Regions from separate parts of the Sedimentibacter sp. genome, predicted to be linked through region 4. Evidence: riboswitches for the same ligand, from Rfam matches in the RefSeq annotation. Region 4 holds a riboswitch; each other region holds the start of a gene.
What was found. A riboswitch is a leader RNA that binds a small molecule or an ion and turns the genes downstream of it on or off. The one in region 4 is predicted to bind cyclic di-GMP.
Positions count from the first base shown of each region.

Region 1: another riboswitch for cyclic di-GMP. It lies ahead of AAGU76_RS10385 (methyl-accepting chemotaxis protein); the one in region 4 lies ahead of AAGU76_RS17065 (InlB B-repeat-containing protein).
Region 2: another riboswitch for cyclic di-GMP. It lies ahead of AAGU76_RS16055 (PocR ligand-binding domain-containing protein); the one in region 4 lies ahead of AAGU76_RS17065 (InlB B-repeat-containing protein).
Region 3: another riboswitch for cyclic di-GMP. It lies ahead of AAGU76_RS06650 (transglutaminase-like domain-containing protein); the one in region 4 lies ahead of AAGU76_RS17065 (InlB B-repeat-containing protein).

Region 1 is NZ_JBCFAS010000002.1:845,754-854,014, reverse strand. It holds gene AAGU76_RS10390 (methyl-accepting chemotaxis protein) at 1-1,677, shown strand, start outside; cyclic di-GMP riboswitch class I at 1,845-1,927, shown strand; gene AAGU76_RS10385 (methyl-accepting chemotaxis protein) at 2,064-3,737, shown strand; gene AAGU76_RS10380 (ABC transporter substrate-binding protein) at 4,055-5,569, shown strand; gene AAGU76_RS10375 (ABC transporter permease) at 5,587-6,546, shown strand; gene AAGU76_RS10370 (ABC transporter permease) at 6,543-7,400, shown strand; gene AAGU76_RS10365 (ABC transporter ATP-binding protein) at 7,357-8,261, shown strand, end outside.
Region 2 is NZ_JBCFAS010000004.1:238,286-246,546, reverse strand. It holds gene AAGU76_RS16080 (HD-GYP domain-containing protein) at 1-186, shown strand, start outside; gene AAGU76_RS16075 (hypothetical protein) at 332-730, shown strand; gene AAGU76_RS16070 (M23 family metallopeptidase) at 723-1,319, shown strand; gene AAGU76_RS16065 (HD-GYP domain-containing protein) at 1,591-2,691, shown strand; gene AAGU76_RS16060 (DUF523 domain-containing protein) at 2,709-3,137, shown strand; cyclic di-GMP riboswitch class I at 3,303-3,385, shown strand; gene AAGU76_RS16055 (PocR ligand-binding domain-containing protein) at 3,517-4,563, shown strand; gene AAGU76_RS16050 (TIGR00366 family protein) at 4,696-6,108, opposite strand; gene AAGU76_RS16045 (Sapep family Mn(2+)-dependent dipeptidase) at 6,130-7,557, opposite strand; gene AAGU76_RS16040 (amidohydrolase family protein) at 7,568-8,261, opposite strand, start outside.
Region 3 is NZ_JBCFAS010000002.1:2,539-10,799, forward strand. It holds gene AAGU76_RS06635 (hypothetical protein) at 1-375, shown strand, start outside; gene AAGU76_RS06640 (hypothetical protein) at 375-887, shown strand; gene AAGU76_RS06645 (PilT/PilU family type 4a pilus ATPase) at 884-1,945, shown strand; gene AAGU76_RS06650 (transglutaminase-like domain-containing protein) at 1,979-2,857, opposite strand; cyclic di-GMP riboswitch class I at 2,930-3,016, opposite strand; tRNA gene AAGU76_RS06655 (tRNA-Leu) at 3,110-3,192, opposite strand; gene AAGU76_RS06660 (DNA-processing protein DprA) at 3,229-4,125, opposite strand; gene AAGU76_RS06665 (biotin/lipoyl-containing protein) at 4,274-4,687, opposite strand; gene AAGU76_RS06670 (hypothetical protein) at 4,700-4,969, opposite strand; gene AAGU76_RS06675 (carboxyl transferase domain-containing protein) at 4,978-6,507, opposite strand; gene AAGU76_RS06680 (hypothetical protein) at 6,754-7,281, shown strand; gene AAGU76_RS06685 (peptidoglycan-binding protein) at 7,293-8,261, shown strand, end outside.
Region 4 is NZ_JBCFAS010000005.1:114,790-123,050, forward strand. It holds partial or broken gene AAGU76_RS17065 (InlB B-repeat-containing protein) at 1-1,819, opposite strand, end outside; cyclic di-GMP riboswitch class I at 2,008-2,093, opposite strand; gene AAGU76_RS17070 (S-layer homology domain-containing protein) at 2,255-4,075, opposite strand; gene AAGU76_RS17075 (bacterial transcriptional activator domain-containing protein) at 4,253-5,464, opposite strand; gene AAGU76_RS17080 (ATP-dependent helicase) at 5,588-7,465, opposite strand; gene AAGU76_RS17085 (C-GCAxxG-C-C family (seleno)protein) at 7,481-7,903, opposite strand; gene AAGU76_RS17090 (hypothetical protein) at 8,228-8,261, shown strand, end outside.

The DNA.
Region 1 (8,261 bases), on a different contig from region 4:
TTCACAAAGGAAATGACCATAAGGAAAAGACTGCTGTACGGATTTGCAGCTATAACGGTGCTGCTTACATTGATAGGTTTGTTTTCCATATTTGCACTGAACAAAATCAATAACAGCATTTCTGTTCTTAAGGACAACTGCATACCAAGCATCAATTATGCCCATTCTATAAACACAGCACAGTCGGATTACAGAATCAACCAGGTAAATCATGCCATTTCTCAGGACCCTGCTGAAAAGGATTCGCTGGAAGAAAATATGAACCAGCTTGATAAGAATGTAAGAGAATACATATCATCATACAAGGAACTGGCAACAGATGAAGAGAATCTCAAGCTTATCAATGAGATAGAAACCAGATGGAACAGCTATACCGTAGCCAGTGAAAAAATGATATCCATGAGCAGAACCGGTAGAAGCGAAGAGGCAGTAAACATGTCAAACGATGAACTTAAGCTTTTCAGCGACAACCTTTCCAAGGCATTAGGCAAGCTTGTTGAATACAACCAGAATATTGCGCAGCAGGAAAGCAAGGCTTCAGACAACACTTATTCTTCGGCAGTAGTCATCATGCTTGTTGCCATGGCAGCTGCAATTGCCGCAAGCATTCTGCTGAGTCTTGCCATAACCAGGAGCATAGTCGGGCCCGTAAATCAGATGGTTGAAATTGCAGATGAGCTTGCTGCAGGAAATGTAAATGTGGAAGTCAGCACAGACAAGAAAGATGAATTGGGAAGACTGATGGCTGCCTTTGCAAGAATGATCGAAAACATACGGACGCAGGCAATGGTTGCAAAAAAAATGGCAGAAGGAAGACTGGACGTTGAAATCGAAGCAAGGTCTGAAGGGGACATGCTTGGAAAGGCCATGGCGGAAATGATTGACAAGAACAACGAAGTGCTTTCAAGCATAAGCGTTGCTGCCGAACAGGTGGCTTCAGGAGCCATACAGATTTCAGAAGGAAGCATCGCCCTGTCTCAGGGAGCTACAGAACAGGCAAGCTCCATAGAGGAACTGACAGCTTCCCTTGAGGAAATATCTTCACAAACGGAGTTAAATGCCCAAAATGCAGATAAGGCTAACAAGATTGCTGCAGAGGCAAAAAACGGAGCAATCAGAGGAAATGATCTCATGAATGAAATGCTGAAGGCCATGGACGAAATAAGCAGTTCTTCTGCTGAAATTTCCAAAATTATCAAGGTTATCGATGACATAGCGTCCCAGACAAACATACTTGCACTCAACGCCGCTGTTGAGGCAGCAAGGGCCGGACAGCACGGCAAAGGCTTTGCAGTTGTTGCAGATGAGGTGCGCAACCTGGCAGCCCGTTCAGCAAACGCAGCCAAGGAAACCACTGACATGATCGAGAGTTCAATAAGGAAGTCTGAAGACGGAACCAAGATTGCTAAAAACACTGCAGCCGCCCTTAATAAAATAGTCGATGAGGTTGAAAAGGCAGCAAATCTTATAAGCGATATAGCCATCGCATCAAATGAGCAGGCAGCAGGACTTGAGCAGATTAATGTTGGTGTGATGCAGGTGTCGCAGGTTGTGCAGGCAAACTCGGCCACCTCTGAAGAAAGTGCGGCAGCCAGCCAGGAACTGACGGAACAGGCACAGATGCTCAAGGAGATGGTAGGAAGGTTCAAACTGAAAGTAACAACCACTAAAGCATAGGTACCAGCAGTTATAATCAAAGGCATTTCCGTATTTCGGAAATGCTTTATTTATTTTTAAATTAATGTTATACCTGACTTTTTATTATTACAAAAATGCAATAATATTCTTGACAATTGTTAATGGCAATTATATTATATATATAAATATTTTAATTATAATAAAAACAACGATAATAGCAAATCCGCCGAAAGGCGGAGACGCAAAGCCATGAGTCTAAAGCATATGCCATGATTGTCAGGTTGCCATTGATATAAAGCTGAGAAGCGTTTTTTGGCAGGCAATTTACATTGCCTGCTTTTTATATAGTTTTGATTTAAGATGCAACAAGCAAGGGGGGCCGGCTGTTCAGCTTAAATTGAACAAAAATAAGGAGGAGAATTAAAATGAAACTAACAATCAAAAAAAGACTTTTATTAGGTTTCGGTGTTCTAACTTTAATCCTTGCCGGTATAGGAATATTTTCAATATTTTCCCTTGGCAAAATCAATAACAGCACCGTGATTATGGCAGAAAACAGCCTTCCGAGCGTTGATTACGCACATTCCATCAATACGTCGACTTCCGACTATAGAATTCAGGAGCTGCAGCATGTATTGTCAACTACGGCTGAAGAGATGAATGAACATGAAAAGAATATGGATAAGCTGAACAACGACATACAAAGATTCATTGAGCTTTACCACACGGTTATAAGCAATGAAACAGACAGTGCAATAATCGAGAAGGTTGAGAATGAATGGAACAGATATTTGAAAGTAAACGAGAAAATCATATCACTCAGCAGACAGATGAAGACAGAAGAAGCAATGGCGTTGTCAGAAAGTGAAGGACAGGCGGCTTTTGACGATGCTTCAAATTTATTGCTTGAACTTGTGAAGTTTAATCAGGACAGCGCAGAGGCAGAAAAGCAGAATGCTGACAAGGTATATGACGGAACAACCCTGATACTGATTATCATTATAGTTGCATCATTGGTTCTGAGTGTCATCACAAGTCTCAAAATTACCATGAGCATTGTAAGACCTGTCACAAAGCTTGTTGAAGTGTCTGATGAGCTGGCTCTTGGAAACGTAAATTTGGAAATAGAATCAAACAACCATGATGAAATAGGCATGCTTATGGAATCTTTCAAGAGAATGATAGAGAATACACGAAATCAGGCAAAAGCAGCTGAAATAATGGCGTCAGGGGACATGACGGTACAAGTCGAAGCTAGGTCTGAAAACGATCTGCTGGGCAAAGCCATGAAAGACATGATAGATCAGAACAATGAAGTTCTGATGAATCTGAAAAATGCCTCCGAACAGGTTGCTGCCGGTGCGAACCAAATATCAGCAGCCAGCATCGCTCTTTCTCAGGGAGCCACGGAACAGGCAAGCAGCATCGAAGAGCTTACTGCTTCTTTGGAGGAAATATCTGCACAGACGAGCCTAAATGCTCAAAATGCAAGCCAGGCAAACGAGCTGGCAGTCAATGCAAAGGACGGAGCAGAACAGGGCAACAGACAAATGAAGGAAATGCTCAGAGCGATGGAGGACATAAACCAGTCTTCTGGTGACATTTCAAAAATCATCAAGGTTATCGACGACATTGCGTTCCAGACAAACATACTTGCACTGAATGCTGCCGTTGAGGCTGCACGGGCCGGACAGCACGGCAAAGGCTTTGCTGTTGTTGCTGAGGAAGTAAGAAATCTGGCTGCCCGTTCTGCACAAGCAGCCAATGAAACTACGGCACTCATAGAAAACTCAATGAAGAAATCCGAAGACGGCACAAAGATTGCAAAAGACACTGCAAATTCGCTGGACTTAATTGTTAGGGAAGTTGAAAAAATGGCAAATCTTGTAGGAGAGATAGCCAATGCATCCCATGAGCAGGCAGCAGGACTTGAGCAGATTAATGTTGGTGTGATGCAGGTGTCGCAGGTTGTGCAGGCAAACTCAGCCACTTCGGAAGAAAGCGCGGCAGCCAGCCAGGAGCTGTCGGGACAGGCGCAAATGCTGAAGGAAATGGTAGGAAGGTTCAAGCTTAAGGAAAAATCTGCAAAAATATTTTAATGAATAATTTTTGAAATTTCTGAAATAAATATGATATGTCTTAGTTTTCATATAAAGAATGTACGGCTCAATTCAAAAACCGTACATTCTTTTTTTGTCGGCTGCGGACAGAGCTGTTAAATTGTAGCAATCTATTGACATTTCAATGAAAGTGTGTTAAACATAAATGTATTTATTTTTAATTGAATAAAGATTCGTTTTCCTGATTTTTGACAGATACTCACGATTTGATTTTAAGGATTGAAAACAAAGGACTTTATTCGATTTTCAGTAAAAGATATTTGAAAAAAATTTTATTAACTGAAAGGAAACAGAAGATGAAAAAGATCATTTCTATTATATTGGCAGCAGCCATGCTTTTCGTCATGACATCATGCTCCAATCAACAAAACAATTCAAACCAGCAGGCGGAAAAACCTGTCAAAACAAGTCTTACCATGGGCTACACCACTGAACCGGAAGGCCTTGACCCTCAAAGAACCGCTGCAGCTTCCACATTTTCGGTAACAAACAACATATATGATACATTGGTAGGAGTAACTTCGGATTGGCAAATAATCCCGAGACTCGCAAAGGAATGGACAATTTCCGAAGATGGAATGGAAATTTCATTTGTTTTGAGAGATGATGTATACTTCCACAACGGCAGGCAGATGACTGCAAAGGATGTTGAGTTTTCATTCAACCGGCTTAAGGATGCTGAGAGCCCTAAAGCAAAAGACTATGCAAACATAGTGAAAATAGAAGCAATAGACAATCTTAACATAAAATTTACAACTGAAACTTTGGATGTTGAACTTTTGAAGAGATTTGCATATCCATGGACGGCAGTTGTTCCCGAAGAAGCAGCCGACAGCCTTAAGACCGCTCCCGTAGGAACAGGTGCATTCAAACTGAAGGAATGGACGCCGCAGCAAAATCTGATTCTTGAGAGAAACGAAAAGTATTACGGAGAAGCTCCGTCCCTGGAAACGGTTAAATTTGTTCTGATACCTGATGCTACAACCATGATGGCAAGTTTTCAGGTAGGTGATCTGGACATAATTCCGCTGACAGGCGACCAGGTTACATTGATTGAAGGAAATGCAGAGTACCAGATTATTTCACAGCCAATGAACGCAGTGCAGATAATGTCATTGAACACCGACAACGAAATACTGTCCAACCAGAAGGTAAGGCAGGCAATGGCAATGGCAATCAACAAGGACGAGGTAATAGAAGCGTCAATGTTCGGATACGGAGACAAGATAGGCTCACATCTTCCGCCCACATCGCCTGATTACTATGATACAAATGACCTGACCCCGTACAATCCTGAAAAGGCAAAGGAACTTCTGAAGGAAGCAGGATATGAGAACGGATTTGACATTACACTGACTCTACCAAAAAACTATCAGCTGCATGTTGACGCAGGCCAGGTGATTGCAGACCAGCTTTCTAAAATAGGAATCAATGTTAAAATCGAGCTGGTTGAATGGGGAACGTGGCTCAGCGACGTTTACGGAGCAAAGAAATTTGATATGACTGTTGTGGGTCACACAGGCAGACTTGATTCATATGCGTTTTTGGCCAGATATAAATCTGACAGCAACGATTATATAAGCCTCAAGACAGGCGAAGTAGACCAGCTTCTTGCAGATGCCATGAAGGAGCTTGACGAAAACAAGAGAAAAGAAATATACAAGGAAATACAGGTTATTCTGGCTGAACAGCTTCCTGCCGTATATCTGCAGACGCCTAGAACAATGCTGGCTCTTCAGAAAAATGTTGAAGGAATGGAAATATTCCCGATAGATGTTTATGATTTCAGAGGGGTAAGCTTCACAGAGTAACATACGGGGTGATTTTTATGTTAAGATATGTGTTGAACAGGGTTGAAAGCTCCATTGCAGTTATTCTGGTTGTGTCCATAATCACATTTTCTGTTTTGATGATAATTCCGGGAGATCCGGCGCAGCTGATTTTAGGAGCAGATGCTACGGCTGAATCGGTTGAGGACCTTCATGCAGCCATGGGCCTTGACAGGCCGCTGCATGAGCAGTATCTCGGATGGCTTAACGACCTTCTGCATCTTGACATGGGAAAATCCTACGTATACGGTGAATCCGTCACTAAGCTTATTGCAGGCAGTTTGCCTGTGACACTTTCCATTGCGGTGTTTGCCATGATTCTGGCGGTCGCTGCGGCATTTGTGTTTGGAATGCTTTCTTCAATCTACAAACACACCGCCATAGATTATTTTTCAAGAAGCATCATGCAGCTTGGAACAGCCATTCCTTCCTTTTGGATAGGAATGGTTTTTATTGTTTTATTAGGTCTTAGGCTCAAGCTCTTTCCAATATCCGGCTATGTTCCATTCAGTGATGGATTTGCCCCTTACATTAAGAGCATCACACTGCCTTCGGTTGTTCTTGCCATAGGTGAGACGGGAACACTGCTTCGAATAGTGAGAAGTTCCATGCTTGATTCCCTGAAGCAGGACTACATGGATATGGCAAAAATCAAAGGGCTGAGTTCAATAAGGATATACATGAAGTACGCATTGAGGGGAGCCCTCGTTGCGCCGCTTACATTGATAGGAATGCAGTTTGCAAAGCTTGCGGGAGGGACAGTGGTTGTTGAAACAATTTTTTCTCTGCCCGGCATAGGCAGGCTGGTGCTTACAGCCGTGGAACACAGGGACATTGTCCTGCTGCAGGGTCTTGTGATGTTCATCACCACTGCTGTCATTTTAATAACACTGGCAGTGGACGTGCTTATAATGTTGATTAACCCCAGGATAAAATCCTTTCAGCGAGGAGAACAATGAAGAAGAATTTAAGCATTACCGTGGGAACAATATTTATATTGCTGGTGCTTGCCACATGGGCTCTTTCTTTTGTAGCCATGCCCTTTGAGCCAAACCAAATGAATATATCCCAGCGTTTTTTGAAGCCTGATTTCGGCTCAGCCCACGTTCTGGGAACGGACAACTTCGGCAGGGACATCTTAAGCCGCATAATGTACGGCTCCAGGAACGTACTGTTGGTGGGACTTGGTTCTGTCACTGTCGGGACTGTCATCGGTATAACTCTTGGTGCTGTTGCTGCCATGGCAAGGAAGACCGCCGGCTCCGTCATAATGCGTGTTATGGACGGGCTCATGGCATTTCCGGGAATTCTTCTAGCCATGATGATTGTAACTGTAGCAGGAAGAGGAGTCAAAGGCTCAATAATAGCCATAAGCATATTCATGATACCGGTATTTGCAAGGCTTGTGCATTCCATGATATTGGACACGGAGAATCTTTTGTACATCAAGGCTGCAAGAAGCTATGGAAGCTCGAACAGGCAGATATTTTTCAGACACCTGGTTCCGGCCATGCTTCCAAGGCTCGTTACTCAGTACAGCTCATCAGTGGGTTCTGCTGTGATGATTGAAACGTCTCTGTCATTTCTGGGACTTGGCATACAGCCGCCCTTTGCAAGCTGGGGGTTGATGCTCAGCGAGTCAAGGCAGTTTTTCCTCGTGTATCCATACCTGGCGGTTGCTCCGGGCATTGCAATCATAATTACAATCCTGGGCTTCAACCTATTGGGTGACGGGCTTAATGACATGCTTCTGCACAGGAGGAGCAGCAATGAACGATACGGTGATTTTAAAGAATCTTCATATAACGGATAAGGGCAGCACATTGGTGGGCAATTCTACACTTACGATCAAGAGCGGGGAAATATTCGGGCTGGTGGGTGAATCCGGTTCCGGAAAGACGCTGACGGCCAAGTCTATAATCAACCTTCTTCCAAAGGACTTAAGCTTTGAAGCAGACCAGATAACTGCTGCAGGCAAAGACATGCTGAACTTGTCAGCAAGGGAAAGGCGTGAACACATCGGAAAAAATGTGGGTTACATTCCTCAGAATACGGTTTTTTTTCTTCATCCCATGATAAAGATTAAAAATCAGATTGGTGACGGCTACATGCGCCACATTAGCAGTAACAAAAAGGAAGCCATGGAAAAGGCAGAGGCTCTACTGGAAAAGGTGGGTTTGCATAATCCAAAGTCAGTCATGAATTTCTATCCCTGGCAGCTCAGCGGAGGTATGCGTCAGAGGGTGAACATCGCCATGGCTCTCATGAACGACCCGAAGCTTATAGTTGCCGATGAGCCTACGACGGCACTGGACAGCACAGTCCAGAAGAAGGTCATGGATCTGCTCCGCTCCATAAACCAGGAGCTTGGAATTTCCATATTGCTCATATCCCATGACCTAGGACTGGTAAAACACTACAGCCACAGCCTGGCTGTCATGTACGCAGGACGAATTGCGGAATCCGGAGAGACAAAAACTATTTTTGAAAATCCAGGACATCCGTACACAAAGCTTTTGATAGATATAATACCTACCATGAAAATTAAAAAGACGGAACCGTTATCAGAGATACCAGGCTATGTACAGGAAAAGGGACGAGATGGTGAGGGGTGCCTGTTCAGGGATAGATGCCCCAGAGCAATGGAAGTATGCAGCTCCTCTGTAGCTGAACA
Region 2 (8,261 bases), on a different contig from region 4:
GAAAATATAATGAGACCTGTAATAAGGATAATAAACGAGGACGGTACCGTAGGCGATGATATTGACCTGTTGTACGACAAAAGCTACATGGACATAACAATTACAGACATGGCTTACGACTATGACGGAAACGGGCTTGCAGGTGTCCTCAAATCTACAATAGGAATGAAAATAAAAACAAGTTAAATATTTTATTGATTTAAGGGCTGCCCTAAGGCAGCCTTTGTTGTTCTTGAATCTCTTATTGCTGGCTGATGGATCAATGGCTGTACCAATAACCAAATATGAGTTTATGAATATAATACTATAAACCATTTTGGGAAGTGATAATATGGACTTTGAAAAACTCATTGAGTTGGCAGTTCCTGTATTGACCGTCATTTTCGGAGCCCTGGCGGCATACTTGAAAACCAATGAAAAGATCCTGAACAGATCCATACAATATATTGCCGAAGCTGAAGAAATGTATAAGGACGTCAGCAAGGCAGGAGGCCAGAAATTCTCTTGGGTTGTGGATACCCTGTACAACATGGTTCCGTCGCCTTTAAAGATAGTTTTTACCAAAAAATGCATTGAAAAGATAGTTCAGGCAACCTTCAATGGTATTGAAGCATATGCCAAAACACAGATTGACAAGGCTGTGGACAGATATATGGAAACCAAGGAAAATACCGCTGGTAAAAAATCAAAAACAACCCAACAGCAAAATAGCGGTGAGCGCAATGATTAAATTAGATCACCTTCCATTGAGCAGCTTAAGCGTAACCAGCCCCTACGGCCTCAGAAACGTAACCGTAGGTGGTACAACGTACTGGTGGCACAACGGAGTGGATTTCAGCGCAGAAGTCAACACTCCCGTATATGCGGCCGCAGAAGGCACTGTTAAGGCTGTCAGATACAACGAAGGCGGATACGGTTATTACGCAGCCCTGGACCATGGAAACTTCGGCACCCTATACGCCCACCTTTCAAACCTGTCAGTAACTGAAGGAGACCTTGTCTCTGCCGGAGACCTCATAGGCTATTCTGGCAGCACAGGTGCAGCCACAGGACCCCATCTGCACTTTGAGCTGAGAATAGGCTCCTACGATAATTTCTGGGACCGGGCTAGGTGCGACAGCAATGTTTTCATGCGAACATCCGATCCAATGGTATTCATTGATGAATACCTGGAAAAGCAAAAAGACATTTCCGTTGAGACTGCAGTAAGCATTGTCAAATCAAGGGCGAATCTTGAAGACAAGACTATAGACTACATGGTCAACGACTATAAATTTGGCACAGATCTGGTTAAAAAACTGGCCAAAGCTATAATGTGAACAATACAAAAACCCGTCACCGGCGGGTTCAGACTATTGACAAACCCCGAATATGTCATCCTGAGCACTGGCAAAGGATCTCCTAATGCAGAAATGATGAGATTCTTCGGACTACGTCCTCAGAATGACCCGTTCAGAAGTTGCTTTGTCGTTGAACTGGACACGTTTCAGCGGGTTTTCTGTTGTGATGATTTATGAATATTTTGGAAAAAACGGTTTAATGTTTTCCTGGAATATGTTACAATGTAAACACTAAATTCAGGAGCAAATTATGTTTATAACTAAAAACAAACTTAGACCAGGCATGATTTTATCCAAGAACATATACGACAACTATGATTTCAACATGGTGCTTCTTGCCAAGGGACAAATACTGAACGACCATTACATAAAAAAAATTTATGATTACGGAATAGAAGGTGCATTCATAAAGAATAATGCCTTCTCAGACCTTGAATTTGAACCTGAGATAGATGCCAGACTGGAGGCAAAGGCCCTGAATGAAGTGCGGGAGCTTTTTTCAGGATTGTACAGAAACAAGGGGCATGTTTCGCAATCATCAATTCTAGGAATCTCTGAAGTTGTAGACGAATTGATAGCAGACATATCCTATAAAAAGGAACTGACAACTGACATAATCGATTTCAAACACCATGACGAATACACGTATCAACACTGCCTCAGTGTTGCCAACTTAAGCATATCTACCGGAATTGCCATGGGACTTGACCGAAATAGCCTGCATGATTTGGGAATGGCAGGTTTCCTCCATGACATAGGAAAGACACTCATTCCACTGGAAATTATCAACAAACCAGGAAAACTTACTCCCGAGGAATTTGACATCATTAAAATGCATCCTTCCAATGGTGTTCGTATGCTGAAAGGTCTTGTTTCCGAAGAAATACTTGAGGCAATAATGTGCCATCATGAAAAGGAAGACGGTTCCGGTTATCCCAACGGCATATATCAGGACGACATCCCTTTTTACAGTAAAATACTGTCTATATGCGACGTTTATCACGCGCTGTCATCAGACAGGTCCTACAGAAAAACATGCTTTCCCAATGAGGTTATGGAGTACCTGATGGGTTGTGCTGATTCACACTTTAATTATGACATTCTTCGTGTTTTTCTAAAAAACATAGTTGCTTTTCCGGTTGGTACTTTTGTGAAGCTAAGTAACGGAATGATAGGTGTAGTAATAAAAAATTATGCGGATAACAACATGCGCCCCATTGTCAGAACCGTGAATCAGGACAACACGGTGGGAGAAGACATTGATCTTTTCGGGGATTACAGGTACACGAACACAACTATAGTAGATATGGCATACGATGCAGCTGCCATAGATTTCGTCAACATCAAATAAACAGATGAGGAGTAAATATGGAAAATAATATCGAATACATCGTAAGCGCGTGTCTGTGCGGCGAAAAATGCCGTTATGACGGCAAATCAAGCCTTTCCCAAAATGTTAAAAAGCTTGTTGATGATGGAAGAGCAATAATGGCTTGCCCTGAAATAGAAGGAAAACTTTCAGTTCCAAGACATCCATGTGAAATCAGCAGAAGCAGGATCATAAACGACCACGGCGAGGACATGACGGAAAACTTTATGGAAGGTGCTCGTAAGGTGCTTGAACTGGCAGAAAAGCACAACATAAAAAAAGCGATCCTAAAGGAAAAAAGTCCTTCCTGCGGCAGCAAATTCGTCTATGACGGCACTTTCAGCCGAAAGCTTGTAAAAGGTCAAGGCATTACAACTAAACTTTTAAGAGAACACGGAATCGAAGTTATCAGTGACGAAGACTTTTAACAAGACTATCAAAGATGCTTAACTGTTCCAAATCTTATGGGCTAACAGTACCGATAAAGACTTAATGCTTCCACTTAAATTTTAAATTTAATAAAAAATTTAGTTATTTATTTAGATTGACAAACATTACAATATTAAATATAATTATAGTTACAATTAATTAGCATGTGATAAAGGCAAACTCAGTGAAAGCTGAGGACGCAAAGCCACGGGCCTAAAGTCAATTCCAGGGCAGCCGGGTTACCAATATTGCGAATACTGAAATGTATAAGCTCTGTTTGGATACACCCCAGGCAGAGCTATTTTTTATATTCTCACCATATAAAATATGCTCAGGCTAATTAAAATTTTGTTAGATCATTCGAAAGGAATAGAGCTGATGATTAAAGTTAAACAAGACGGAAGCATTGACATGAGTGTATTAGAAATAAGCGACATAGTTGACATAAGCTTATTGCAGAAATTTCAGGACAATTTTGCCATAGGCATGAATTGTGCAAGCGTAACAGTTGACAGGGATGGAAATCCCATTACAAAACCAAGTTCCTACACACGATTCTGTGAAGGATACGTGCACGGATCTTCCATCGGAGACAGCAGATGCGCAAACTCCCATAACCGCATGGGACAGAAAGCCGCCAGCTCAGGCAGACCCTTTGTGGGACCATGTCACGCAGGGTTGATTGACTTTGCTGCTCCTGTCATCATTAACAATGAACTTTTGGGCACCGTACTGGGCGGACAAATTTTGTCTGACACTCCAAAAGAAGAATTATACCGCAAAATTGCACAGGAAATCGGCGTTGATGAGGCAGGACTTGTAAATGCTGTAAATCAGATTACAGTCACAGACATGGACAACATCAACGCTGCAGCCGAAGTGCTTTTTATCGTTGTCAACACGCTTGTTGAAAACGGTTACGCAAGAATCAAGCTGGAAGTTGTTGCAAAAAAACTCTCCAGCAAATTTATGGATATTGCGTCTGCATTTCAGGAGTTGGCTGCATCTGCACAGATAATCTCCCAGCAGCAGCAAGCGCTCAACAATGAAATTACACAGGTTGGAAAGGTAACAGAAGAGATAAACGACGTATTGAAGTTCATTTCTCAAATTGCCATGAACACAAAACTTCTCGGTTTCAATGCTTCAATAGAAGCTGCCCATGCAGGTACTGCCGGAAGAGGCTTTGCAGTTGTCGCAGATGAGATCAAGATCCTGTCCGATAAGTCAAAGGAAACAGCAGATAATATTTTAGAATTAACTGCGCAGATTAAAAAATCAGTAAATTCAACAACTGATCACTCACATGAAACGCTGCAGACTACTGAACAGCAAACAGCTGCAATGGAAGAAGTATCATCTGCCGTACAGGAAATTGTAAGCCTGGCTGACGAACTGAACAATATGATGAAATCAGTAAATTAACCACCAGAATCACTACAGCTTTCGCAATTTCTGCATGATCAATTGCTATACCAACCTTATTAATGTACAGCACACACCCCCTTCAGCTTTGCTGTCGGGGGTTTATATGCTGTCATGTGTCAATAAAGTCTTTTAAATACCCATCATGACCGCAATTACTATGAGTATAGCTTGAAGAGTAAACATCATAACAAACAAAGGCGTTATAAACTTATACCACTTGTCCATGCCTACTCCCATTATCCCACATTCCACAGCAACTGCTGTAGGCCAGAACATATTTGAAAATCCGTCTCCAAATTGGTATGCGGTAACTGCAACTTCACGGCTGACACCAATCAGGTCGGAAAGAGGAGCCATGATCGGCATCATGACAACAGCCTGACCTGAACCTGAAGGTATGAAGAAGTTTATCAGGTTCTGAACAACCAGCATTCCGATTGCGGATACGCTGTGTGGCAAATTCTGTATTATATTTGAAAGATACAATACAGCCGTGTCTATTACATTTGCTTGAGACATAATTACTTCAATAGAACGGGAAAGCCCTATCAATAATACACCGTAAATGGCAGTTGATGAAGATTCAACGAAAGCTTCCGCTATTTCTTTTGAACTCATTTTATTTAACAAACCTGTTGCAATCATCCATATTATGAAAAGTGCCGAAAGTTCCTGAAGATAAAAGCCCAGCACTCCAACCGTATAGGCAATTATAACTATTAAAGCCCCAAATCCAAGCAATGTAATCTTTTGCTGCAGTGTGAACGGCAGTTTCATAACCTCTTCACGGCTTAAAACACCCTTGTATTCATGTTGCTTTTCACCATATACGTAGCTTTTTGCAGGGTCCTTACGTATCCTTGCTGCATACCACATGACATAGGATATGGACAGCGCCATAAACAGAACAAATGCCGCTATCCTGAAAAGGGTAAGCTTTTGTGAAATAAGCGGAATACCTGCAATACTGCTTGCTATTCCTATGGTAAACGGATTGATTGTAGCTGCCGCAAAACCTGTGGCTACACTTACAAATACTATTCCTCCGCCCACTAGGCGGTCATACCCCAGAGTCATGGCAATGACAATGAACGCAGGTATTAATCCGTATGTCTCTTCATACATTCCGAATGTGCTGCCAGCAATGCCGAAAACCACCATGAAAATTGGAATCAGCAGATAATCCCTCTTGCCTAAGGTTCTTAATATGGACCCAACCATTGCATTCAATGTTCCTGTCTTCATAAGAAGAAAAACATAGCCTGATGCAAAGATTACAAAGAAAATTATATCTCCGGCATTGACCATGCCTTCATACAGTGCCATAAAGAATCCCCATGCTCCTACCGGAGACGCATCCACTTGCTGATAGCTTCCCGGCACAACCAGTTCTCTGCCTAGTTCTGCGTTTTCAACCCTTTCAAAAGTACCTGCAGGTAAAACCCACGTAAGTAATGTACAAAAGACAATAATAATAAGTAAAATTACATAAGCATGAGGCATTTCAAACTTTCTCTTTTTTTGACTTTTATTTGCTTCCATTTTGCAAACTCCTTTTTATATTTATAATACCAGTGAATCCCTGCTCAACAATGTTTTTGCAACGGTCAATGCATATACTTCTGCAGCCTTTATAAATTTGTCTATGCAAATAAATTCATCCTTCTGATGTGATCTATCCTCATCCCCTGTAAACAAAGGGCCAAAAGCTACAGAATTAGGCATGGCCTTAGCGTAAGTTGTCCCTCCTGCCAATATGAAATCAGCCTTTTTATCAGTTGACATTTCATATGCTTCTTCTAAAATTTTTATAAACTTGTGACTTCTCGGTACATAGAGAGGCTCCAGATAATCCGTAATCTTAAAAGAAAAACCGTATTTCTTGCCTAGAATGCGAAAAGCATCCGTCACTTCATCTCTTGTTGTTCCGTACACAGTGCGGGCACTCAGACAAAGGTGTATTCCTTTGTCAATGTATGCCATTGTAGGAACAACTGTGGTTTTACCCATTTCTTCTCCGTCTATTTCCTCCCTATGATTGGGCAGTCCCAGCAAATCACCATGGAAGTTATTGAGAAAACTGTCATTTACAAATCTGGCAAAACTGCTGACTGCAGCATTGTTCATGGTCAGCTCCAGCAGGAAACCGCACAACGTCACCAATGCATTGTCCCCCTGTTCTGGAAGGCTTGAGTGTGCTGCCTTGCCCGTAGCGGTAACCCGGACAACTCCGTCATCCTTCTCCATCACTGTAAGCTTATGATCTTCATGGGATTCATTGTATTCAGCAACCTTACTTTTCAACATATCCATGCTGCCCTTAAATGTAGCTTGTGCCTTGTCAGGAATTGAATTTACCGCTTCTCCCGAGTTAATGTCCAAGATGTGAAATTCTCCCGCAAAAGGTTCTTCATCAAAGTTTATCAACAGTTCACAATTCCCTTTTTCCCTGTTAATTATGGGAAATTCCCCGTCAGGCGTAAATCCATAATCCGGCAGCTTATGGCCTTCACTTTTATAAAGTGCTATATCATCCCAAACTATTTCCTCTCTTGTGCCTACTATCAGTTCGGCTCTTTTGTAAATGGGCATGTTCAGCGACTTAACGGCTGCCAATGCGTAAAGGGAAGCAATTACCATGCCCTTATCGTCAACTATTCCTCGGCCGTATATTTTGTCATCCAGCCGCTCCCCGTAGGGTGAATATGTCCATGAGTCCAGGTCTCCAAAAGGCACAACATCCACATGCGCAAGTATGCCAAGGGTTTCTTCTCCTTCCCCGAAGAACACTACACCAACTTCACCGTTTGCCCGTACTTCTGTTTCAAATCCCAATCCTTGGGCTATTTCCATAACCTCCTTCAGCGCCCTTGTCACTTCAACTCTGTCATAAGATTCAGAGTTGATTTTTAGGATTTTCATAGTGTCAGATATCATGGATTCCTCATTTGCTTTAATCCATGACTTGATTTTTGAATGCAAGCCTTCCACTTTCCACCTCCTATAATTCCACTTTCTTTCCATCCTTGTATATGCAGGTTATTGCATCTTTAACACACCTTATGTCCTTAAGCGGATTACCGTCAACAACCACCAGATCAGCAGCCTTTCCTGCTTCAATGGTGCCTACCTTATTATCTATCATAGCTATTTCTGCGCTGTACCTGGTGGCCTGAAGCAATATGTCCAATGGACTCATCCCAAGCAAGTCATGCCTTATGATGAATTCTTTGCCGTTCTCTCCGTGTAAGCAGTCAGGTACGCCCATATCAGTTCCAAACCCCAGTTTCAAACCCGCCTTGTACGCATTTTTGATGCTTCTTTCTATGGCTGAAAGCATAGGCTCTATCTTTTCCCACTCCCTGGGATTATTTCTTGTAGCTTCATCCCAGGTGAACAATCCAATTACTGTAGGAACCAAGAACGACCCTTCGGCTTTCAATTCCTCTATGCCCGCTTCATCGACCATGGATCCGTGCTCTATTGTCCGTACTTTGCAGCGTATGGCTTGTCTTACTGCGCTTGGTCCATGAGCATGGACTGCCACATAGGAATTTTTCATGGAAGCTATCTCAACCAAAGCCTTTAACTCTTCATCCAGGGCTATTGCTGCGCCGGGTTCACCTCCGGGATTCATAAACGCACCGGACCCCATGACTTTTATGTAATCAGCACCCGCTTTAAACTCTTCTCTC
Region 3 (8,261 bases), on a different contig from region 4:
GTTAAGGCAAACGACATAACAATTGCAGGAAACATGGTTCAGACCGATTCTGAAATGATTAGAGCTTCATTAAGCACTGAAGGAGCTTATGAATTTTTGTCCAAAAATTATTCACTGATTCATGAAATCGGTAAATCACGTCAATACATAAGGTACTTCGACAAGGAATGGAATCCCTGCAGCGAAGATGAAGACGAGTATCAGATGGTAACTGAGGTCATTGAAGAAAATGAAGACATTGAAGGCTCCATGTTAGCCATTACAATAACAGTGCAAAAGTCAAGACCTTACCCCTTTATCGGAAAACCCGATGAAACGGTATTTTCTGTTGAGACAAAGAAATTCTATCCGATCTTCGGGAACGGGAGGCAGTGATGGAAAGCAAAACTCAAAGAACATCAAGAGTATCCGTCGGTATGGGCGGAACCTTAATAATAACAATTTTCGTTGTGTTAAGTCTTACGATTTTCGCCACACTTTCCTTCACAACCGCCCATTCGGACCTAAAGCTTGCCAGAAAAGCGGAAAAGATGACATCCGACTACTATTTAACCGCCGCCGGAGCAGAGGAACAGCTTTCAGACATTTGGACAGCCATGAATTCAGCTGCAAAAGGATCAAACAGCAGGGAATCATACTATGACAATTTGTCTCTAAGTCTCTTTGCAATGAAAAATGTAGACTGCAGCTTCGAAGAAGGTGTTTTCCGCATATATTACGAATCATCCGGCGGCAGGAACCAGAAGATATGTGTTACTCTCAACGCCTTGTACGATACCTCCGGTAAACCGTCATACGAAATTGAATCTTGGAATTTAGCAAACATAGAACTGCCTGTTTATGAGGAAGAAAACTACGACTTATGGGAAGGAATAGATAAGCAATGAAAACAATGGATATATTTCAGACAGCAATAGAAAAGAAGGCCTCCGACATATTTATCATAGCCGGAAGACCTCTTTCCTTCAAAATAATGGGTGACATCATCTCCCACGACAGCGCACCTCTTTCTTCAGATGATACATACGGTATTATCTACGACATTTTCAAAATAGCCAATCAGGAAAGCCTGGACGTTCTCTCAACCGACGGGGATGTTGACTTTTCATTCTCACTTCCGAAACTTGGAAGGTTCAGAGTAAGCGCCTACAAACAACGGAATTCTTTTGCAGCAGTCATAAGGGTGGTACTGTTTGAGCTTCCTGACCCCGTTAAGCTTGGAATTCCTGATATGGTAATGGACCTGTATAAAAAGACGAAAGGGCTTGTGCTCATAACCGGACCTGCAGGCAGCGGCAAATCAACAACTCTTGCGTGCATAATAGACAAGATCAACACAGAGCGCAACTGCCATATAATGACATTTGAAGACCCCATAGAATACATCCACAAGCACAAAAGATCAATTGTTAGCCAGCGGGAAATATCGACGGATTCAAAAAGTTACATTTCATCCCTGCGCTCGTCTCTAAGACAGGCTCCCGACGTAATGCTCATAGGTGAAATGCGTGACCTTGAAACCATTGAAATAGCATTGACCGCTGCAGAGACCGGACACCTGGTGCTTTCCACCCTTCATACCACAGGAGCAGCAAACACCATAGACAGAATCATAGACGTCTTTCCGTCAAATCAACAGCAGCAGGTAAGAATCCAGCTTTCCATGCAGCTTCAGGCTGTTATTTCTCAGCATCTCATACCTTCCCCTGCGTGCGGAAGGGCTGCAGCCTTTGAGGTTATGCTCGCCACCAATGCGGTTTCCAATCTTATACGGGAATCAAAGGTGCACCAGCTCAACAGCGTCATATATTCATCAGAAGGCGCCGGAATGAAATCAATGGATACAAGCATAATGGAACTTTACAGAAACGGATTGATAACCAAAGAGAACGCAGTGATCCACTCAATGGATCCCGACTTGATGCAAAAGCTGTTAAACAAGTAAGAGCCCGGCAGAGTAATCTGCCAGGCTCTTTTTTTAATATTCATATTGTTTTGTGTAATACTTGCCGTCTATAAGCTTATTTGTGTATTCCATAAGTCTCTGGCTGTTGGATTGCTTCGCGGTTGAAGCCACCGTGCTGTCCATTAGCTTCCACTGGTTTCCGTCAAAATACATTTCATTAAGCACTATCCACCCGGTCTCATCCGTATACACTTCATTCCACGCATGGTACGCGCTTAAGTTTGACGAATATCCTGTCACAAGTTTTGCAGGTATCCCCTGGGAGCGAAGCATGGATGCCATCAATGAGGCGTAGTCAAAACATATACCCTTGTTTGAGCTCAATATATCATCCACTTTTGGCAAATAGCCGCTTTTTACCGTCAGAGCCTTCTCGCTGTCATACTTTATATTGGTTATTATGTAATCATAAATAACATCAAGCTTATCAAAATCTGTGGTGCAGTCTTTTGTAAGCTCCTCGGCCTTCTTGGCAACAGCCGACTCCCTGGTGAAATTCACAAGCTGGCTGGATACCAAAAAAGGTGAATTCTTGTTCTTCAGATTAACATCAACCGTTACGGTCTGTTTAACTGCATACTTGCTGCCGCTTATATTTTCAAACACCCTTATCTTGTACTTTCCGTCCCCCATCTGAAGCGGATACGTATCGTAGGAACCTGTCCCATTTAAGTCGTAGGTGTACTTGCCCATTCCCTTTTCAATTATTACCTTAAGTTTTTTTGTCGTCGGGTTTAAGTATTTTACTCTGACATACCCTTCCGATACATTTGATGCGTCAATTTCCGATTTGGCGCTTTTGAATATGCCGTCTGCTCCGAAACAGAACGACGAGGAAGCAAATATCATCGTTATTAACATTATAAACATTGTTTTCTTCAGTAGTTTCATATGCTTGTCCTCCTGCCGAATAAAAAAAGCTTCGCAAATAGCGAAGCCGAAGTTCATTGTAATGTACATAAGTACAGCAACTGGCTGTCATACCATTTTCATGGGTTAGACCCTATAGCTTTGCGCCATTTTCTTTAGAAAATTTTGCCTATTTAATTAACCTAATAATATCACTGCTGCCAGTCTTTGTCAACAAAATAATAAAAAAAACCTCGTCCGTAGACGAGATTTTTCCGGCTTTCGCCTCTAATTTGGTGCGGATGAAGGGACTCGAACCCCCACGCTATTGCGCTAGATCCTAAGTCTAGTGCGTCTGCCAATTCCGCCACATCCGCGCGTCGGTTGTTTACTCAACAACAAAATTTATTATACTACTGAGAACATGCTTTGTCAAGCATAATTTTACAAGATTTATTTTTAAAATTTTTAAGCTTGTCGAAGCTGTCGATGACTTCAATGTTATTGTTGAAAATTGAAGTTTGTCCAATGCATGAAGTGACATTTGCCGTGTATGCCACAGGCTTGTTGTATGCGTTGGCGAACTTCACTGTGTTTGATGTTCCGCCTTTAAGCCCGCCTTCTATTACTATGATTCCTTCCGAAAGAGCAGCAATGATTTGGTTTCTGTTTACAAAGGCGTTCTTTTCCGATTTTGCGTTCGGAGGAAGTTCTGATATTATGGCTCCCCCGTTTAATATAATCATGTTGTACAGACTCTTGTTATTCTTCATCGAATAAAGATGCCCTGAAGGTATTACGGCAATGGTCTGTCCCTTAGCCGCCAGGCAGCCGTTGTGAGCCGATTCGTCGCAGCCTGAGGCAAATCCGCTGACAATGCAGCACCTTCCCTCAGTGAGTTTTTCCGCAAATATAGAGCTAATTTCATACCCTTCCTGGCTGGGAGTCCTTGTGCCTACTATTGCAATATTGCATTCATTGTTAAGAAGATCAAGATTTCCGTCTGCATACAATATAAGAGGCTTATCCTCGATTTGATGAAGCTTCCTGGGATATTCCCCGTCATAGATGCTTATGATTTTTATATTTGATTTCCTGCAGCAATCCAGGATAGCCGCAGCTTCGCTTTCAATCTTTTCAAGATCAATTTTGACTTTCTTGATTCCCATGTCTTTTATGAATTTTTCGACATCAGAAAAGTTTTTGAGATTAGCCTTCTTTGCCTCCATGAATTTCAGGATTTTGCTGATAGTCTTCCTCCCCAAACCGTTAACCAGCTGCAGCCTAATAATATCTTCATTGCTTATCATCTTAGATCCCCTTGTTTCGAATTTCATCGGAAGGATATGTTCCTTCTCCATATGCATACTGTCCAGATATATGTTTCTACATTTTAGCACAATATTAGACAAAAAAAAACTCTTCTTTCATAAAGAAGAGTTAAGAAAATTTAATTATTTAGCCTATTGTCGCCAGAGCATCCCCGGTGCTGACGGTGGCTGACCCAAAAGTGTGGATTTTCTTCACCACGCCGTCAACTGGAGAAACTATCTCATTTTCCATTTTCATTGCCTCCAGAATGAGAAGTATGTCTCCTGCCTTCACAGTCTGACCTTCACTTACCCTTATATCAAGTACGGTACCTGGCATTGGTGCAGTGATTTTCTCTCCTGAAACTGCTTCGTCCAAAACCTTCGGCGCGGGAGCAGGTGTCTGCGGAACTGATGCTGCAGTCTTCGGTACAGAAGGCTGCGGCTGCTTTGCCGGTGCGTTTTGTACCGGAGCGTATGTAAAGTTACCAAGACCTGCTCCCACTTCCTCTACTTCAACCGCGTATGATTTTCCGTTTACTGTTATATTGAATTTTCTCATTTCATTCCTCCGTTATCTCATTAGCTTCATTCTGCCTGCTAAAGCCCAGATGGGATCCATTTCAGGCGTTCTCTTTATGTTTCTGACTACAAAAGAGTCTGAGGATGTTCCAAGGATAACAGATAAGGCAGCAGTTACGGCTGCTACTATCTCTCCTTCCTCATCCATGAAGGCAATTGCTCCTGCTATTACAGCCGCTGCCTCATCATCAGCTGCATGGCCAAAACCCTCTGCTTCAGATTCATTGCTATTTTTCTTTGTATTATCGTTCAAATTGTTCATAGTGCCTCCTACAGAGGAATGTTGCCGTGTTTTTTCACAGGCCTCTGTTCCCTTTTGCCTGACAGCATGTCAAAAGCGCTTATTATTCTTTTTCTTGTCTGTGATGGTTCTATTACCTGGTCAACGTAACCTCTGGCTGCCGCCGTAAACGGATTTGCAACAGTGTTTCTGTATTCCTGTATTTTTTCACCTCGTTTTGCGCCCTGGTCTTCAGCCTCGGCTATTTCATTCTTGAATATGATGTTGGCTGCACCTTCAGGTCCCATTACAGCTATTTCAGCCGTTGGCCATGCAAGAACCATATCAGCTCCCAGTTCCTTGTTGCACATGGCTATGTACGAACCACCGTAAGCCTTTCTGGTAATCACTGTGACCTTCGGAACAGTAGCTTCTGAATAAGCGTAGAGCATTTTTGCCCCGTGTCTTATGATTCCGCCGTATTCCTGATGTGTTCCCGGCAAAAATCCTGGAACGTCCATTATCGTAAGAAGCGGTATGTTGAATGCATCACAGGTTCTTATGAACCTTGCTGCCTTGTCTGAAGCGTTTATGTCAAGACATCCTGCCAGAACTTTCGGCTGGCTTGCTATGACGCCTACACTTCTTCCGTTAAGTCTCATGAAACCCGTAACCACATTCATTGCGTAGTACGGCTGGTATTCCATGAACTCACCGTTGTCTGACAATGAGTATACAACTTCCTTCATGTCATATGCCTTGTTTGGATTTTCCGGAACTATAGTGTTCAGGCTTTCATCAACCCTGTTCAGATCATCTTCGCATATAAGTGCCGGCGTTGTTTCAAGGTTGTTTTGAGGAAGAAAGCTTAAAAGCCTCTTTAAGTTGCTGATGCATTGTTCCTCGGATTCATCGACAAAGTGGGCAACTCCGCTTATGCTGTTGTGTGTCATGGCACCGCCCAGGTTTTCTGCAGACACTTTTTCACCTGTAACCGTTTCAATTACGTTTGGTCCTGTTATGAACATCTTGCTTGTGTTTTTAACCATGAATATGAAGTCTGTTATGGCAGGTGAATAAACAGCTCCTCCGGCACACGGTCCCATTATTACTGAAATCTGAGGTATGACTCCTGATGCTATGGTGTTGTTGAAGAATATCTTGCCGTAGCCGGATAAAGCATCAACACCTTCCTGTATTCTTGCACCGCCTGAATCGTTTATTCCTATAATTGGTGCTCCAACCTTGAGTGCCATCTGCTGAGCCTTAACAATCTTTGCAGCATGCATTTCACCCAGCGATCCTCCGATGACCGTGAAATCCTGCGCATATATGTATACAAGTCTACCATCAATTGTTCCGTAGCCTGATACCACACCCTCACCGGGATATTTTTTCTTTTCCATTCCAAAACTTACGCACCTGTGTTCCACAAAAGCGTCTATTTCTACAAAGCTCCCTTCGTCAAGCAACAACATTATTCTTTCCCTTGCGGTCAACTTGCCGCTTTCATGCTGCTTGTCTATTGCCTTCTGCCCTCCGCCCAGATTTATTTTTTCATTTAGTTCCCTGAGCTCCATCAGTTTGTCTTTTGGCAATTTGTTTCCTCCTAGACTATTATAATTTACAATATTATTTTCTTCTTATCATTCAAGTATTCAACGAGAAAAATCTCATTTTCGAATATTTTGACCTTCAAAGTATATTATATAATTAAAATTTTGTCAACAGATTTGTCTGCTCAAAGTATTCTGAAAACTAAGAAATCAAATCCCCTTAAGTTGCATATATTGAATAGTAGCTATCATTATGAAAGGTGTGATTCCATGAAGTTCAATGGCTTTGACAAATATAGCAGAACAAAGACATACAAAGCTCACAACATGATTGTAAAAAAATTAGAAACAGAAGAACCGGCTCCGGCAGTGATTGAAGATACACAGGAACTGCCACAGCCTGAAACAGGTTATATAAACGTTGCGGTTTACACTGCTTTAGGTGCTCTTCCCGTAAGGGATGCTGTGGTTACAGTCTATACAATCGACGAAAATGGTGATGAAAATGCCCTTTACCATGTGGTATCCGATATGAACGGCCGTGTTCCAATGATGGAAGTGCCTGTTACATATGATCCGGATGATCCTTTGCAAAGCGAAGAATTTTATTTTTCAACGTATAACATGCGAGTGCAGGCAATCGGATACTATACCACAAACATTATTGACTTGCGTGTATTTCCGGGTGTTGCGACAAATTACAGGGTCATACTCATCCCCGTGATGCAAGGCGGCTCCGAGGAAGAGTCTCAGACGTTTGTTATTCCGCCGACCACTGTTGATATATCAAATGAATAAGGAGGATTACAATGAGCACACAGGTACCAGGTCTTTCAAGAGTAGTAATTCCCAGAAACATTACGGTTCATCTGGGAAGTCCAAACCAACAGGCTGAAAACGTCACTGTTCCCTTTATTGATTATGTAAAAAACGTGGCGTCCAGCGAACTGTACCCCACATGGCCGGAAACAGCTCTTAGGGCAAACATATATGCAATTGTTTCCGTAGCACTGAACAGAATATTCACCGAGTGGTACAGATCCAGAGGATACAACTTCGACATAACCAACGATACCAGGTACGACCAGGCATTCGTGCCAAACAGAGGAACTTTTGAAACCATAGACAGGTTGGTGGATGAAATATTCAATGACTATATATCAAGACAAGGACAGATAGAGCCTCTGTACGCACAGTTCTGCGACGGCAGGGTGTCGCAGTGCGAGGGCTTGTTTCAATGGGGAACCGTTGATCTTGCCAGGCAGGGGCTTGTACCATACGAGATGCTTCAATACTATTACGGTGAGAACATCAATCTGATCACAAACGCACCTACTGTAAATATTGAAGAAACTTATCCGGGCACTCCTCTTCAGCTTGGCGACAACAACCAGTATGTACTTTTGATAAAGATGGCCTTAAATGCCGTATCAGTGAACTTTCCAGCCATACCCAAGATATATCCTGTGGATTCTCAGTTCACCGAGGGCATGGAAGAAGCCGTCAGAGCCTTTCAGCAAGCCTTCAACCTGCCGGTTACAGGAATAATAGACAAGGCAACATGGTATGAAATCAGAAAAATATACGTCTCTGTAAGAAATCTTGCCGAACTTACTTCCAAGGGAATCCTGGTCAGCGACATTCCCCCGGATATTGTCACTGAAATCGAAGAAGGTGAAGTTATTCCGCGAGTGCAGCTTGTTCAATACTTCCTAAACGTCCTTTCGGCTTACTACAGTTCCGTACCGGCTGTTGACATCGATGGCATTCTCGGTCCC
Region 4 (8,261 bases):
CGTCATACACGTGTTTCACTGTCAAGTTGTTGCTGTCTCTCGTGTATGTGAAGGTGATAATCACTGACGCATTGGGCATATTGCCTGTAACCGTTCCTGCTGTTATGTTTTCATTCAGCAGGTCCGGTTCTGTTGTTATTCCCGAGAACGTGAATCCTGTCTTGTCAACCTTGCTCTTGCTTATTGCAGCATCGTATGGTGTCGATACTGTTGTTGTAATCGTTGTATCCTCTGTTCCGTCATACACATGTTTCACTGTCAGGTTGTTGCTGTCTCTCGTGTATGTGAAGGTGATAATCACTGACGCATTGGGCATATTGCCTGTAACCGTTCCTGCTGTTATGTTTTCATTCAGCAAGTCCGGCTCTGTTGTTATTTCCGAGAACGTGAAGCCCGCCTTGTCAACCTTGCTCTTGCTTACTGCAGCATTGTATGGTGTCGATACTGTTGTTGTAATCGTTGTATCCTCTGTTCCGTCATACACATGTTTCACTGTCAGGTTGTTGCTGTTCCTTGTGTAATAGAATGTTATCGTAACAGCAGATAACGGCATTTTTCCGGTCACATTTCCACCAGAAATATTTTCATCAGTCAGATCAGGTGATGTTGTTACGTTGCTGAAAGAAAATCCAGTTTTATCTATCTTGCTTTCATTAACACTTCCATCGTATGGGACATTTGTTGCAGTTCTTAAATCAACATCTTCGGTTCCGTCATAAACATGCTTTACAGTAAGCACAAATGCTTTCGGAACATAGTAAATATTGATATAGTCATCCTTGCCGGTCAAATAAATCTGTGTTGGCTGACCTGCTTTAACTGTATAGTTGGCCGACGTCGGATGCGGCGGAAGATCAACCCATCCTGTTAAAAAAGATGTTTCCATGTCAGGATTTGGTGATATGTCCGGCACCCTTGTTTCAGTACCGTCAATATAGTAATTAATCATATATCCGTTAAGAATGCTGACAGGCACAGAATCAATGCCATGTCCTCCGGTTGCTTCAGTAATTATGCTGAGCGTAAACGGACTTGTGAATGTAATGTCCGAACTCAGGCTGAATCCTACAACTATCCAATAGGAATTGTCTCTCTTGGTAGGCGGATCCAATCCATCAACATAGTAAGGTACTGAATCGATTACCAGAGGCACGCTTCTGTCTGATGCGCTGTAAACGTTGAAGGCACCTACATCCACTCCGTTAAACTCAATCCGCGTTATATCCTTCAGGTAACCTATTGTTGCAACATATATGATGTCATTATGTACCCAAAGCTTTCTGACTTCTGTCTGACCATTCGTGGAATATCCTGTGGTCATTAAAACATCAGTATCAGCATCTTTTGAGAATTCAAGAGATGTACTTACAAAAGACGGCAGCATCAGAGGTGCCATAAGTATGCTTTCGGCTTCCCATTGAGCAAATAGAGTCACATCATGATCAGGCATAATCAATATATCGCCTGGTTCATAGCCATCTCCTTCTCCATCCGGGGAACTATTCCATCCGCTGAAGCTGTAACCTTCGTTGACAAACGTGTTTTCAACTACAGTTACTTCTTCTCCTTCATGGTATGGACCCTCAGCTAGTTCCGGAATATCAAATCCGGTATTGTCATTATACAAAACATTATAAGTAATTGCTGCTGGCGTTGTGCTTTCAGATGAAAAGCCGGATTCAAAATCTGGCGAAATTATCATCTCATCAGCGTCTGCTTCAATTTCCTGTGCACCTGCCATATAGCCCGGCGTTGCAGGAAAAATCATCAACAAGGCAATTACTGCACTTATTAATTTTTTAAAATAATTTTTTTTCATACTCTTTCCTCCTTTCCGAATAATTTACATAAATTTTGTGCTGAGTACTAGGTACTATTGTAATTCATTTTCCCCTCCTTCATAATTCGACTATAGTTGATTTTAGCCTAGTAGCATTTTCCATTAGTTCTTTATCAACACTTTTTACCTGTTTATAAACGAAAAGGCTGCAAAATAATTTCAAATTATTTTGCAGCCGAACCGTCATAGCATTAATACTTTAGACTTCTTAGCTTTGCGTCCTTATTTTTCAATAAGTTTGCCAAATATTAAGTTGTAGTTTGAGTACTTTATTAATTTATACCCTGAAAAAGTCGTGGTAAACAATATTTCACAAATATTAACATCACAGAGATATTTTATTTATTTACTGCTTATATTATTCATACGAGGTAAAAAAAACCAACTATTATTCTAAATAGTTGGTTTTAAACGCTACGGCCATACCTTGTTTGCTTTCATACCTGTCCAAAGCTCGTCGCCGTCTTCTTCATATAAATAATCATGGCTGTTAGTTGCTTCCATTACATTTTCAAAATACCAGTCTTCTTCAGTAATATCCTGCCAAAACATTGCTTCCGGATATATGTTTTCTTTAGGAACCTTTCTTCCAAGAACGTTGTTGATAAGCGTCATGGCTTCTGCTCTTGTTATGAGCTGTTCAGGCTTAAACGTTGAGTCCGGATACCCTTTGACCCATCCCTTTATCTCTGCTGACGTTATGAATTTTTCAGCCCAGTGACCAAATATATCAGTCATCATGCTTTCACTGCTTAAGTCAAGGCTGTCGAATTTAGCTGCAATTGTTGCAAATTCTGCTCTCGTAATTGAATTTGAAGGTTTAAAGGTACCATCTGGATAGCCTTTGATTATGCCGGCATTGCTCAAGGTAGATATTGCGCGGTTTGACCATTCATGTCCTGCCATATCGCTGAAAGTATTCCCGTCGCTTAGCAAGCTGCTTCTGCTTTCATCTGTAAGAAGTCTGTAGAATATCATTGCCACTTCTTCTCTTGTTATTCTGTTCAACGGTCTCACATCACCTTCAGGATAGCCTATCACATATGCAAAGTGATCTGATTTCTCCAAGCTTGCAAGAGGCACTGCTGAATCTTCAATGGTTATCCCACCGCCGCCGCTGCCATTTCTGTCATTACTTTCTGTATCATCATCATTAGTATTGGTCTCACCATCGTTAGTACCGGTCTCACCTTCATCAGTATTGGTCTCACCATCAGCTAAGTCCGTTCCTGTACCGCCAGTTACTGAATCATCGTTGCCGCTGTTTTCATCATCTTCATCGCCGCTGTGTTCATCTTCGTTTGAACTGTCTTCACCGCCGCTTGAGCTGTTATCTTGTCCGCTGCTGCCTGTACTTGAATCTCCGGTTCCCGGGTCGCTGTTGTCAGAATCATCACTGCTTGAACCGCCGGCCGCTGGGTTGGTGTTTTCAGGATTGGTGTTTCCCTGGCCGCCATTGCCGTTATTAGAACCTCCAGCACCTTCATCAGTACCAGTTCCAGTTTTTGGATCTTCTTCATCTTCGCCGATTTCATCTGAATAATTCATTCTATAGTAAAGCTTAAGTACCAGTGATCCGTCTTCATTTACTTCTCCGCTGGCTGCGGTACCTTCAATGCTTAAATCGCATGTATACTCATCGTAATCCTTAGCCGTTGCGGTAACTGTCTGATTCACTTCACCCTCTAACTCTTCTGTTTCATACAGCTTGTATGTTTCTTCATCCTGTCTATAGTGCTCAACTGTATAGGCAGCTTTTTGTATGTTATTATTATTTCCGCTGTTTCCTTTTTCCTTGCTGAATTCATGGCCGTTTCCGCTGCTCACATCTATCAATATTTTAAAGCCGCTGTCATATTCGGTATTTTCAAAATCAGCAGTAATAAATTTGTGGTTCTTAGCCGGTGCTTCAATTGTTTCATTTCCCACCGTCAAAGTTGAAACATTCATTACATTGATAGCTGAACCGGTTACTGTTGTCGCATGTTCATCACTGTCAATATAAGTGATTGATACAATGTCTTTTGTTTGCAGAGCCGTAAATACGGCCTGAAGATTTCCATCCTTCTCCCAAAATGCCTGAAGTACGGTTTGTCCATTTGTAGATGAAATGTTTTGCATATAGACATTGCCGTATGTTTCTGCCGCATTCGCCATATATGCCGGCAATGCGGGTATGCTCATTATAAATGCTGTAACCAGGCAGATAACCTTGGTAAAAATATTCTTATTCATTGCTCCCTCCCAAATTATGTCGTTTATTATGTTAATTTGTAATTTACTGTTCTTGATATCATTATAATTTTGCGAAATTACATATCTATTATTTACTGGTGTAATTTCAATTTCATTTCAATTACAAATGAATTACAGACATATAAAAAACAGCCCTTAATTTTGGCTGTTCTTAGTCTAAAGCAATGTGTTTTCCGACACGAGAGGCTGAAATATCATACTGATTTCATTGTCATGCAACATTTGATAATTCTTCAGGTTTGAGAATATTCGGTTTTCAATGACTTTTATTCCGTCACCTTTCACCTCATGAAGCATTATCAATATCTGGCTGCTGTTCCAGAACGTAAAGACATCGCCCTTCCTCAGGGTTTTCTGCAGCAATGATGTCCATTCACGTGAAAGCTTGCTTACTTCTTTTGCATCCAACATATACCCCTTGCTGCTGTAATTGATTATGCACAAATAATCATATTCGTTGTTTCTGAGAGATTTCCTTTTTTGAAGGTTAAAAAGGAATTTAAAATATTCAAAGTTGCAGAATAATGCTCCATCTGAAGTGTCTTCTTCCAGTTGCATCTTTATGTTTGAAATATCAAGATCGCTGTTTCTGTGCGTACTGTTTTGAATCTTTTTATTCAGTTCGGTAAACCTGGAGGAAGGCTTCGCATCCATTTCCTTTTCGATAAGATTAGCCGCATATTCATAATGATTCATGGCAGCCTTGCTCTGTCCGATCCTGAGCATGGCTTCCATCATACTTATGTGTATCTCTTCTTCAAAAGGTTCTATCAGCAGCGCCTTTTCACAGAGCATTATGATTCTTTCATTCTCATCGATTCCCCTCAAGAGGTCAAAAAGCTTGTACAATGTTTTCAAATACAGCCTTTGATAATAATTTCTTGTGGGAACCAGCCAAACCTCATAGGCGTTGTCTGACAGATACAAACCTTTATATAAGCTTATGGCTTCTTCATAAAATTCTATGGCGCTTCTGACATCAGTATTCCTGTCGGCATCTCCCTGACGAATGAGTCTTTCAAATTCGTCTATATCTATAATTGTGTTCTCTCCAATTTCAAGACAATAGTAGCCGTTGGTAAAATTTATGTTGATGAAATTGCTGTCGTCCACATCTTCTGGAAGCAGCGACTTGATTATCTTCCTCAGTCTGAATATCTGGGTTCGAAGCATGTTCTTAGGATCATCCGACTCACTTTCCGACAGCAAATTATCAATTATTGTATCCGGCAGCAGCTTTTTGTTCCTGAAGGTAAGAAAGTACTCGAACAGCTTGTAAATCCTGTATGTCCGGCTAGATTCCCTGAGTACGGATTGACCGTCTGATTTTATATCAAATTCTCCTAACGTATTAATGTAAAGTTTCATACCAGCGTCCCCCATAAAATTCCAACTTACATTATGTTACATTATACATTTTTTTATGATATTTTTCAATAAAAATTAAATCAGAAAATATTTAACTTTGCAAAACTTTTTTCAAAGGCGCTTTTAAATGACATTTTTCTTGTTTGATTGTATAAGTTCATTCACAAAAAGCGATGGCTTACCGGGTATAATTATGTTTAAAACCTTTTTCGCCCTGGTCATACCCACATAAAAAATCCTTCTTTCCTCTTCTATCATCTTATGGTACTGTTCATCCGGCATATTCCTTCTATCTGACAGAAACTCTCCTTCAATGTTGTCAATCATGTATACGCAGTCATATTCAAGACCTTTTGCGCTATGGATTGTTGTCAGCGTAACACTGGCATCAGTATTTTCTGAAGCTGTCTTTATAACATCCTGGAGACTGTTGATCTTATCTATAAATTCCTTTAGGTTGCTGCAATAGGAGCCTATTTCCTCAAGAATTTCAAGGATGTGTACAGAATTTGAAAGATTATTCCTTCCTTCTTCCTGCATTCTTTCAAGATAGTTTATATACTCCATCTCCATTTTTATGAATCTGATGGCATCTTTCGGCCTAAGCTTGTTCAGATAATTTATGTCCATCTTAAACCTATGGATTTTGTCATATACGTAATGGTCGAAATACCTGTAGTTATCCAGGATATCAAACACCGTCAGGTCTTCCCTGGGACTGTCCATTACAATTTTGCACATACTCTTGTTGAAGTAGGTGTAGCTTTTGTAATAAATCCTTGAAAAAGCATCCCTGTCCCTTGGATTAAGCGCCAGTTTTAAAAACGAAACCATGTCGTAAAGTACAGGGTTGCTGAAAAACTTGGTCTTATCTTCCTTGATATAGAAACTGATGTGGTTTTCATTTAGGTTGTTAGCCAGAATCATGGCAGACATGTTGTAGCGGTACAATATACCCACCGTGCGCTTTCCTGCTTTGGCAAGCTCGTCTGTTATGAGTTTAGCCTGTTCAGCTCTGCTGTTTACCTTTATTATGTTAATTTCACTTTCTCTGGGATTTTCAGTTTTTATAGACTTCGCATATCTTTTTTTGTTCCGTTCGATGAAATTTCTGGCACCCTCCACGATATTCCTGTCAGACCTGTAATTGTTGTCAAGGTGAAAAATCTTTCCATCTCTATATATGTCTTTAAACTCAAGCATAAAATCCGGATAGCTTCCTCTGAACGAATAAATAGCCTGGTCATCATCACCGACCATAAAGAGATTGCCGCCGGTTATGAGTTTGATTATCTCATGCTGTATTTTTGATGTATCCTGCATTTCATCAACCTGAATATACTCATAGGAACTTTTTATGTACTCTTTGTAATAATCGGACCCTGAGATAATTTTATATGTATATGAAAGCATGTCGTCGAAATCGATGAGCCTGTTTTGAGACTTATATGCTGCATACGCTTCATAAAGTTTGTCAAATCCCTTAATTTCAATTCCGTGTTCCCTGTACTCAGCCGGATTTATCATCATGTTGTTCACAAAACCTATTGAAGAAGAAAGATTTTCGATTTCTTCATCGCTGACATAGCTGAAGAATGACGTGGAGTAATAAGACTTGAGAATTTCACCAAGTATGTGATAATTGTTTGTAAGCAAATCAAAATCAATGCCTTTTCTCTTGTAAAAACTTCTTACAATCTTATAAGAAAAGGCATGGATGGTAGAAAATTCAGTTTTAGATTTATATACGCTGCCAAAATAAGATAAGAATCTGTTTTTCATGTCATTGGCGGCCATTTTGGAAAAAGTTATTGTAAGAACCTTTCCGCCGCATCTGTTCTCATACAACAGTTTTCCGGCACGCGCAATAGTTACGGTAGTCTTACCTGATCCTGCAGTTGAAAGAACCAGGGCATTTCCCCTGTCAAAGGAAGCCGCCGCCTTCTGCTGATTGTTGAGCTCAACGCCAACTGTTTCTTTCAAATAGTCAAAGTATTCCATTTTACACCTTTTTGATCATTCATTGACAACTTTTTCAAACACCTGTGCTGCTCTGATTTTCACAGGAGCGCAGCCTTCAGTTTCGCTTCTGTGAATGGCCTTTATGCATGTGCAGTCCAAAGACCCGAATTCCTTTTCAAATTCTGCAACCAGAAGTTTTGATTTTTCCTTCATTCTGTCATTTGTTGTAGGTCTTTCTTCTGTATACATGAGTCCCAATGCAGCCAAAGCGCCTAACAGAGCTCCGCATGTTTTTTCAGTTTGAAGGCCACCGCCATACGGACATACAGCTTTAAAAAATCTGTCGTCAAGTCCAAGGTTGTACTTCTCATTTGCAGCCATCAGCAGTATCTCGGCACAGTTCTTGTGATACAATGGCTGCTCTTCCAAAGGATGTGCCAATTCCTGCTTGTTCAGTTCATCAACTATTTTTTTCATAATGTTCCTTTCTAGAAGAAATATATAAGCATGCTCATAAATGTCGTAATTATCATACCAAAGGCCAGCACCAGACAAATTGCCCTTTTTAAATTGCTTGCTCTTTTATATTTGTTCATTTGAATTCCTCCAAACTATAAATGATAAATATTATACCATAGATATTTTATAATTAACAGCTTGAACTTTCCATAATTTTTGCTTAATTGAAGAAATATTTTCCCATTGTAATTTTCGGTTGTTGTTATATAATTGATATATTGAAGAATTTTAAACTCATAGCTTATGATTGATCAACGAAATTTAAAAATCGGATTGGATAACATGACAAAACTAAATTTAAAACAAATCAAGCATA